Regions from separate parts of the Streptomyces sp. NPDC005435 genome, predicted to be linked through region 2. Evidence: riboswitches for the same ligand, from Rfam matches in the RefSeq annotation. Region 2 holds a riboswitch; each other region holds the start of a gene.
What was found. Region 2 has a riboswitch for cobalamin ahead of AB0898_RS11105 (prenyltransferase/squalene oxidase repeat-containing protein). Riboswitches for the same ligand answer to the same signal wherever they lie in the genome.
Positions count from the first base shown of each region.

Region 1: it holds a riboswitch for cobalamin, as region 2 does, so the genes downstream of both, AB0898_RS06105 (CoA-acylating methylmalonate-semialdehyde dehydrogenase) here and AB0898_RS11105 (prenyltransferase/squalene oxidase repeat-containing protein) in region 2, are expected to answer to the same signal.
Region 3: it holds a riboswitch for cobalamin, as region 2 does, so the genes downstream of both, AB0898_RS26050 (CbtB-domain containing protein) here and AB0898_RS11105 (prenyltransferase/squalene oxidase repeat-containing protein) in region 2, are expected to answer to the same signal.
Region 4: it holds a riboswitch for cobalamin, as region 2 does, so the genes downstream of both, nrdI (class Ib ribonucleoside-diphosphate reductase assembly flavoprotein NrdI) here and AB0898_RS11105 (prenyltransferase/squalene oxidase repeat-containing protein) in region 2, are expected to answer to the same signal.

Region 1 covers NZ_JBEXEQ010000003.1:262,010-264,197, reverse strand. The annotation lists gene AB0898_RS06105 (CoA-acylating methylmalonate-semialdehyde dehydrogenase) at 1-1,205, opposite strand, end outside; cobalamin riboswitch at 1,437-1,618, opposite strand; gene AB0898_RS06100 (peptidase C39 family protein) at 1,804-2,188, opposite strand, start outside.
Region 2 covers NZ_JBEXEQ010000007.1:143,155-145,342, forward strand. The annotation lists cobalamin riboswitch at 33-169, opposite strand; cobalamin riboswitch at 283-356, shown strand; partial or broken gene AB0898_RS11100 (peptidase) at 484-1,071, shown strand; cobalamin riboswitch at 1,162-1,287, shown strand; gene AB0898_RS11105 (prenyltransferase/squalene oxidase repeat-containing protein) at 1,391-2,188, shown strand, end outside.
Region 3 covers NZ_JBEXEQ010000023.1:4,310-6,497, reverse strand. The annotation lists gene AB0898_RS26055 (helix-turn-helix domain-containing protein) at 1-523, opposite strand, end outside; cobalamin riboswitch at 681-821, shown strand; gene AB0898_RS26050 (CbtB-domain containing protein) at 856-1,077, shown strand; gene AB0898_RS26045 (CbtA family protein) at 1,100-1,852, shown strand; gene AB0898_RS26040 (histidine phosphatase family protein) at 2,023-2,188, opposite strand, start outside.
Region 4 covers NZ_JBEXEQ010000003.1:277,806-279,993, forward strand. The annotation lists gene nrdE (class 1b ribonucleoside-diphosphate reductase subunit alpha) at 1-357, opposite strand, end outside; gene nrdI (class Ib ribonucleoside-diphosphate reductase assembly flavoprotein NrdI) at 354-806, opposite strand; cobalamin riboswitch at 974-1,198, opposite strand; gene AB0898_RS06170 (3-hydroxybutyryl-CoA dehydrogenase) at 1,367-2,188, opposite strand, start outside.

The DNA of each region.
Region 1 (2,188 bases), on a different contig from region 2:
CGGACGACGCAGACGACGGGCCCGAAGATCTCCTCCTGGTAGACGCGCATCGCGGGGGTGACCCGGTCGAAGAGGGAGGCTCCGGTGAAGAAGCCGTCCTCGTGTCCGGGGAGGACGAAGTCCCGTCCGTCCACGACGAGTTCGGCGCCCTCTTCCACGCCGAGGTCGACATAGGAGCGGACGCGGTCCACGGCGTCGCGGCCGACGAGGGGCCCGAAGTCGGCCTCGGGGTCGTCGCTGCGGCCGATCCGTAGCGAACCGATGCGTTCCTTGAGCCGGGCCACGAGGGCGTCGGCGGTCTCCTCGCCCACGGGGACGGCGACCGAGATCGCCATGCAGCGTTCGCCCGCCGAGCCGTACCCGGCGCCGATCAGGGCGTCGACGGCCTGGTCCAGATCGGCGTCCGGCATGACGATCATGTGGTTCTTGGCGCCGCCGAAGCACTGGGCGCGCTTGCCGTGGGCGGCGGCGGTGGCGTAGATGTGCGCGGCGATCGGGGTGGAGCCGACGAAGCCGAGGGCGGCGACGCGCGGGTCCTCCAGCAGGGTGTCGACCGCTTCCCGGGCCCCGTTGACGACGTTGAACACGCCGGGCGGCAGACCGGCCTCCAGGAAGAGTTCCGCGAGCCGCAGCGGTACGGACGGGTCGCGTTCGGAGGGCTTGAGGACGAAGGCGTTGCCGCAGGCCAGGGCGGGCGCGGCCTGCCACAGCGGGATCATCGCGGGGAAGTTGAACGGCGTGATGCCGGCGATGACACCGAGGGGCGAGCGCAGCGAGTGGACGTCGATGCCGGTGCCCGCGTTGTCGGTGAACTCGCCCTTGAGCAGATGCGGGATGCCCGCCGCGAACTCCACGACTTCCAGGCCGCGTTGGAGGTCGCCGTGGGCGTCGGGGATCGTCTTGCCGTGCTCGGAGGACAGCAGCCGGGCCAGCGCGTCCTTCTCGCGTTCGGCCAGGTCGAGGAAGCGCAGCAGGACGCGGGCGCGGCGCTGCGGGTTCCACTCGGCCCACTCGCGCTGGGCCTCGGCCGCCACGGCGATCGCGGCCTCGGTCTCGGCCCGGCTCGCGAGGGGGACGAGGGCCTGGATCTCGCCGGTGTCCGGGCGGTACACGTCGCCGTAGGTTCCCGAGGTTCCGGGGGTGCGCTTGCCGCCGACGAAGTGGGTCAGTTCGCGCGTCTCGGCGCGTTCGGTGGTGCGGACCATGGGTGCCTGCTCTCGTCAGGTGGGGTCCGGGGACGGCGCGCGGACGGGTCGCACACGGACGGGGTGGCGTGCGTGTGCGAGGGCCGCGCGGGATGCGCGAATGGCGTGGGGCCGTCAGGGCGTGACGGCGGAAACGGGCCGAACTCCTGGGCGTGCCGGCGCCGCTGGGGCGGGCCTGCCGGGATCGTGGACGCACACCGGTGCCATGCGTGTCAGCTCCATCCTCGTGGACCACACGGAACATCCCGCGGCCGGTATCCTGACTCCCGGATCAGCGCGCGCCGTCCGCCTTCCCGACTTCGAGCTCGTCAGTGGCGTCCTGCTCGACGGCGTACTCCCCGGTCACAGTGGCGGGACCGTGCCGGAATCACACCGGCTTCCCTGCACCGCGGGCCTTGTTCGCGACTATATAGTTGGACGTCCTAGTAAATCCAGGCCCTGGCGGAGCGCATTCGAGTGACACCGGGTTCGGGGGCCGTCCTCGGTTTCCCGTGCCAGTGCGAACCGCACCAGCACCTGGAACCGTGCCGCCTGCCCGGTCAGGGCCAGAAAAAGGCGACCACCCCTGGAAGGGTGGCCGCCGTCGACGAACCCTCGCTCAGCGAACCCCGACCTCGGCGAGCGCCCGCCGCTGACGCGGTGTCGGATCGGCCGGGAAGTACAGATAGCAGACGCCACCGGTCCCCGACGCGACCTGCCCCGAGGCGTTGTACCGCTTCGTCCGCAGCCAGATGGTCTCGAACTCCCGCCGCGCGTACACCCGCCGCACCGCGTCGTCGCTCGGGGAGGCGGGGTCGTTGGCGATGACGTCGCCGTCGCCGGTGAAGCCGATGACCGTCATGAGGTGGCCGGAGGTGCCGTAGCCCGCGCCGGTCAGTTCGGTCTTCAGGAAGGACTGGGAGGTGATGGCGGGGATGCCGGCGGCGATCAGGTTTTCCAGGTCGGTCAGGGAGGTGAGGCGGGTGATCACGCCCTGGAGGCCG
Region 2 (2,188 bases):
TTGGCACCACACCGCAGTCCGCGACGGCGTCAGTTGCTCTCTGATCTCGCTCCAGGCATTCCGGCTCGCCCACCTCCCGGTGGGCCCACGGTTGCGGGTCAGCGCCGGTTTTCGACCGGCTTCCCCTGGAACTTGTTGCTTCTCAGGCGGATTTGAGCACGATTCGTAAGGGTCGTCAAGGACAGGACGGGGCGGACAGCGGCCGGCTCCCCGGCGATGAGGGCACCCATTGACGCGGAGCGGGCGAACGTGGTCGCATGACGCGCTTTCACTTCAGCACTCAGGGGAAGCCGGTCGGAGTCCGGCGCTGTCCCGCAACCGTAGGTCCGTCGGCGGACGGGCGAGCCGGAGCACCTGGGCTGGAGCCAGGACCGAAGCGCCGTCGTGGACTGCGGCGTGGACCGGAAGGCCGCACCAGGGCTGCCCCCGTGCGCCGCCCGTCTCCCACGCCCGGTCGCGGACGGCCGAGTTGGAGGGGCTGTCATGAAGAACGCCACCGGACGTACCGCCGCGCGACGCACCGCCACGAGACGCACCGCTGCCGGACGCGCCGTTCCGCGAGCGCTCGCGGCGGCCGCGCTCACCCTGGCCGCGACGGGAGCCGCCGTGACCGGTGCGGCCGCCCCGGCGGCGGCCGATCCGCTGTCGAGCTGCACCCCGACCAAGGGCGCGATCGTCGCCGTCGACTTCGGGCCGTGGGGCGGCTCGGTGGTGCGCGGCTGCGACGCAAGCCCGACCACCGGCTACAACCTGCTGCACAACGGCGGCTTCACCACCGCCGGTACGCAGCACGACGGCCCCGCCTTCATCTGCCGGATCGGCAACGCGTCCTTCAACAGCGGGACCCAGTACCCGACTCCGGCGCAGGACGCCTGCGTCCTCACCCCGCCCGCCTCCGCCTACTGGTCCTACTGGATCGCCCCGGCGGGCCAGTCGACCTGGACGTACAGCCCGCTCGGCGCCATGAGCGACAAGCCGAAGGCCGGCGAGGTCGAGGCGTGGGTCTACGGCTCGACCAGCATCGACGGGACGACGGGCAAGCCGAAGTTCACGCCGGATTCGGTGCGGGCGCACTGAGCGGCGGGCGGGAGCCGGGACGGCCGGCCTCGGCTCCCTCGCCCAATCGGGCACTGCGCGTGACGCGTTGACGACACCTCCCGGCCGTGGTGAGATGCTCTCCGTTTCAGCGGTCAGGGGAAGCCGGTCAGAATCCGGCGCTGACCCGCAACCGTGGGCCCGTCGGGAGACGGGCGAGCCGGATCACCTGCGCTGGGACCGTCACACGATCCAACACCGTCGAGGACTGCGGTGTGGAGCGGCCCTCCGGGTTGCCCCGGTCCGGACCCCGTCTCCGCACACACGTCGCTCGCGGCCGACCGAGGGGGGCCTCGTGCACCGAATTCCGAGTGGAAGACCGAGCGGCAGCGGGAGAACGGCGGCCGCGGCCACCGCGTTCCTCCTGGTGTCGGCGGCCGGTGTCTCCCTCTGGACGGCGGCGCTGCCGGCCCACGCCGACCCGCTGGTCCCGGCGGTTCCCTCCACGTCCGCCGCGCCCCTGGCCAAGTCCCCCGCCGTGCGGGCCGCGGCTCCCGACCTGGACAAGGGCACCGCCTATCTGGTCGCCCCGGCCCAGCTGACGGACGGCCACTACTACGAGCCGTTCGGCGGCGGGTTCGCCGATTTCGGCCTGACGATCGACGGGGCGTACGCGCTGGCCGCGACCCGGAAGAACGACGCCGCCTTCACGAAGATCGTGGACTTCCTGGACCAGCGGAAGACCGACGGCACCGAGCGGACGGTCAACGACTGGACAGGGATCGGCACTTCGTACGTGAGCGGCGGTGCGATCGGCAAGGAGGCGCTGCTCGCGGAGGTGGCGGGCAGGGACCCGCGCGCGTTCGGCGGCCAGGATCTGATCGCCGCGCTGGACAAGGCCGTGTGCGCCGAGGCGAGTACGGCGGACACGAGTTGCGCGGCACCGGGCGCCTACACGTACGCGCCCTCGGTGTTCTCCCAGTCCCTCGGTGTCATGGCCCAGTTGAGGGCGGACGACACCGCCAACGCGGCCGCGCCGGTCGCGTACTTGAAGAAGCTTCAGAACGCCAACGGCTCCTGGCCGAGCCTGATCCCCTCGACCGGTGACTCGGACGTGGACTCCACCGCGATGGCGGTGATGGCCCTCGCGCTC
Region 3 (2,188 bases), on a different contig from region 2:
CGCCGCGCAGGACGTGCAGACACAGGTCGATGCCGGAGGCGGCGCCCGCCGAGGTGAGCACGCTGCCCTCGTCGACGAACAGCACGTTGCCGTCCACCCGGACCAGCGGATGCCGCTGGGCCAGGGCGCGGGTGTAGTGCCAGTGCGTGGTGGCCCGCTTCCCGTCGAGCAGCCCCGTGGCGGCCAGCGCGAACGCGCCCGTCGAGATCGCCGCGAGCCGCGCCCCGCGCGCGTGCGCGGCGAGCAGCGCCTCGACCACGGCGGCCGGCGGGTCCTCGCGGTCCGGGAACCGGTAGCCGGGCACGAACACGATGTCCGCCCACTCCAGCGCCTCAAGCCCGTGCGCCACGTGGTACGACAGCCCGTCGCCGCCGGTCACCAGACCGGGTTCGGCGCCGCAGACCCGTACCTCGTACGGCATGGAGGCGCGGGTGGTGAACACCTGGGCGGGGATGCCCACATCGAGCGGCTTGGCCCCTTCGAGGACGAGGACGGCGGCGCGGAAGAGCGGGGAGGACGGCACGGGGAGCAGCGTACGAGGAGGGCGAACCGGTACGTCGGCACGGCGTACGAGGAGGGTGAACCGGCGCGTCGGCACGGCGTGTTCACCGCGCGCCCACACCTTCCGGCCTGCCGGGAGAGGAAGATCACCCGGCCCCGGCGCGGTCTTGGCCGCGCACCCCTTACGCGGTACCGTCGGTGCGAAATCGATGACGGCGGAACGGAAGCCGGTGGAAGTCCGGCACGGTCGCGCCACTGTGAGCGGGGCCCCGGGAGGGGCAGCGCGAGTCAGACCCGTGGCCGTCGTCCTGTGCACCACCGAGATGGGACGCGAATTCCCGAGGAGGTCCTGCCATGGCGCAGACCGTCGCCCCGCCGACAGCCACCAGCCCCGCCGTACCCGCCAAGCTGCCGCTCAAGGACATCGCGCCCTGGGCCGTCTTCTTCGGCGTCCTCATGCTGATCCTGCTCTACTTCGTCGGCGCCGAGCAGGGCGCCACCTCCGTGTTCAGCGGCACGGACGTCCACGAGTGGGTGCACGACGCCCGCCACCTGCTCGGCTTCCCCTGCCACTGACGTAAGGGACGCCGCGACTCCCATGAACTCCGCAACGGTCAGAAACCTCCTCGTCCGGGGCATGCTGGCGGGTCTCGCCGCCGGGCTGCTCGCCCTGGTCGCCGCCTACTTCCTCGGTGAACCGAACGTCGACCGGGCGATCGCCTTCGAGGACGCCCACTCCCACGAGCACGAGATGGAGGTCGTCTCCCGCTCCCTGCAGTCCACCGCCGGTCTCGCCACCGGTGTCCTGGTCTACGGGGTCGCTTTCGGCGGCATCGCCGCGCTCGCCTTCTGCTTCGCGCTCGGCCGCGTCGGGCGCTTCGGCCCCCGCGCGACCGCGCTGCTGCTGTCCACGGCCGCGCTGCTCGCGGTGTACGTGGTGCCCTTCCTCAAGTACCCGGCGAACCCGCCCTCGGTGGGCGACCCGGACACCATCGGCAAGCGCACCACGCTGTACTTCCTGATGATGCTGCTCAGTGTGCTGCTCGCGATCGGCGCCACCCTGCTCGGCAAGCGGCTCGCCCCGGGCCTGGGCACCTGGTGGGCCACGGTCGTGGCCGTCGTCGCGTTCGCCGTGGTGATCGGCCTCGCGTACGCGTTCCTGCCGGTGATCAACGAGGTGCCCCGGGACTTCCCGGCCACCCTGCTGTGGCGCTTCCGGCTCGCCGCGCTGGCCGTGCAGGCCGTGCTGTGGGGCGGATTCGGGCTGCTCTTCGGCGAGTTGGCCGAGCGGCAGCTCAACCCGCGTCCGGCGAAGGTGCCTTCGGGCGCGGCGGTCGCGGCCTCGGGCTGAGCCCCCGGTACGACGACGAGAGGGCCCCGGGACCGTCCGGGGCCCTCTCGCGTTCGTCCGCCCGGCCCCCGCCACTGGGAGCGGCACGGGGTCATGGGCGAAGAGCGGCGCCCGGTGGGACCGAGTACCGGGCGTCTGCTCGTATAACTTAGCTTAGCCTTGCCTAAGTTTCATTGGCCAGTCCGGGAACGGCCGGATTCCGGCGGCGTCGGCGCGTCTTCCGCGAGCGGGCGGCCGAGGCGCAGATTCCAGCGCCCGGCGCGGCCGCTCAGCTCCGTGACGGTCAGCGGGGGTACGTCCAGCCGCCAGAACGTCTCGGCCGGCAGGCGCAGCGCG
Region 4 (2,188 bases), on a different contig from region 2:
GAGGAAGGTGCGGAACCGGTGCTCGTGGGCGTACGCCTGCCGGTACAGGCCCTTGACGAACTCCCACGGGTAGCGCCGGATCGGCGCGGCCTCGTAATAGTCGTTGTCGATCAGATAGCCGATCTTCTCCTCCAGCGTGGGGAAGACCACCGTGTTCGGGTTCACGTGCTGGAGGAAGTACTGCCGGACGGCCTCGCGGTCCTTGCCGAACTGGATGCGGCCGTCGCAGTCGTACATGTTCAGCATGGCGTTGAGCGCGTGGTAGTCCTTGCGCGCGCCGACCGATTCGCGCGGGGCCACCGGCGTGCCGATGGCCGGGGTGCCGATGGCCGGGGTGCCGACGACGGGAGTGGTCATGCCGCCGGCCGCCGCTGCGCCGAGTCCGCCGGTCGCTGCTGCGCCGAGTGTCGTGTCCAAAACGTCTGAAGTCCTTCCCTCACGGCGCGGACATCGCGGTCCGTGCCCAGCAGTTCGAATCGGTACAGCTCGGGGACACCGCACTTGGCCGAGATGACCCGGCCCGCCAGGCAGTAGTCCACGCCGAAGTTGGTGTTTCCCGAGGCGATCACCCCGCGCAGCAGGGCGCGGTTGGCCTCGACGTTCAGAAAGCGGATCACCTGCTTGGGGACCGCACCGGCGCGCTCGCCGCCGCCGTAGGTCGGCACGATCAGCACATAGGGCTCGGTCACCCGCGGCAGGCCCTCGCGGTGGGGGTGCAGGGGGATGCGCGTGGCGGGCAGGCCCAGTTTCCCCACGAAGCGTTTGGTGTTCTCCGAGACGCTGGAGAAATACACGAGACCGCTCATCGACCGCCGTCTCCTCTCGCTCGTTCCCGTCCGGGTCCGAGGACCTTGGGGGAGGAGCGGAGCGGCGCGTACGACGGGACGCCGGGGCGGCGGAGAAATCGCCTCACCCGGATCCGAGCGTCTGCCACCTGGCCCTCCCTCGGGGCCTCGGAGCGCGCACACCGCGGACCGGCGTGCGCGCCGGTGGCAGGTCTTCGGACTCGCGGGCACGTCCTCCTCGTATCGGAGGACACCTACCGGCCGTCGCTTCCCAGGCCCCCTTCCGGGGCCCAGTGCTCATGACGGCGGTCGTTCCCGCTCACCGCTGCGGGGCAGTCCCGGATTCCCACCGGGTTCCCTCTTGCGACGCCGGACACAGGAGCGCCCGGCGAACCACCAGCACCGACAACACTACATCTAGATCTCGGCGTGCGGGTGCAAGCCAGATGTTGTGTTGCCGACAAAACTTAGGTATACCTAAGTCTCGCTGCGGAGCCGCTCGGCGACAGAGCCGATCAGGACGCGGAAAAGCCGCGCGGGGCACTGGATCCCAGTGCCCCGCGCGACTCTTCCGCCGGCCTTCACCCCTGGTCGTACACGTGGAACCCGCGCCCGCTCTTCCGCCCGAGCAGCCCGGCCTCGACCATCCGCTGGAGCAGCGGGGGAGGGGCGTAGAGGGGTTCGCGGAACTCGTCGTACAGCGACTCCGCGATCGAGGCGACGGTGTCCAGGCCGATGAGGTCGGCGAGCCTGAGCGGGCCCATCGGGTGGGCGCAGCCCAGCTCCATCCCGGCGTCGATGCCGGCGGCGGTCGCGAAGCCGGACTCCGCCATCCGGACGGCGGCGAGCAGGTAGGGGATGAGCAGGGCGTTGACGACGAAGCCGGCGCGGTCCCGCGAGCGGATCACCGTCTTGCCCAGCGCGCGCGTGGCGAAGTCCTCCACCGCGAGGGTCGTCCCGGCCGAGGTGTGCAGTGAGCTGACCACCTCGACGAGGGGCAGTACGGGGACGGGGTTGAAGAAGTGCAGGCCCACGACCCGGTCGGCGCGGGAGGTGGCCATGCCGAGCCGCATGACCGGGAGGGAGGAGGTGTTGGTGGCGAGGACCGCCGCCGGATCCTTGACGATCTTGTCGAGGGCGGCGAACACCTCGGTCTTCGCGTCCGCGTTCTCCACGACGGCCTCGACGACGAGCTGCCGGTCGGCCAGGTCGTCCAGACTGCCGGTGAACACCATCCGGGCGAGCGCGTCCCGTGCCGCCTCCCGCTCCAGCTTTCCGCGCCGTACCGCCCGGTCGAGCGACGCGGCGACCCGGTCGCGTGCCGCGCGGGCGGCCACCGCGTCCACCTCGCAGACCACGGTGTCCAGCCCGGCCCGCGCGCACACCTCCGCGATGCCCGCACC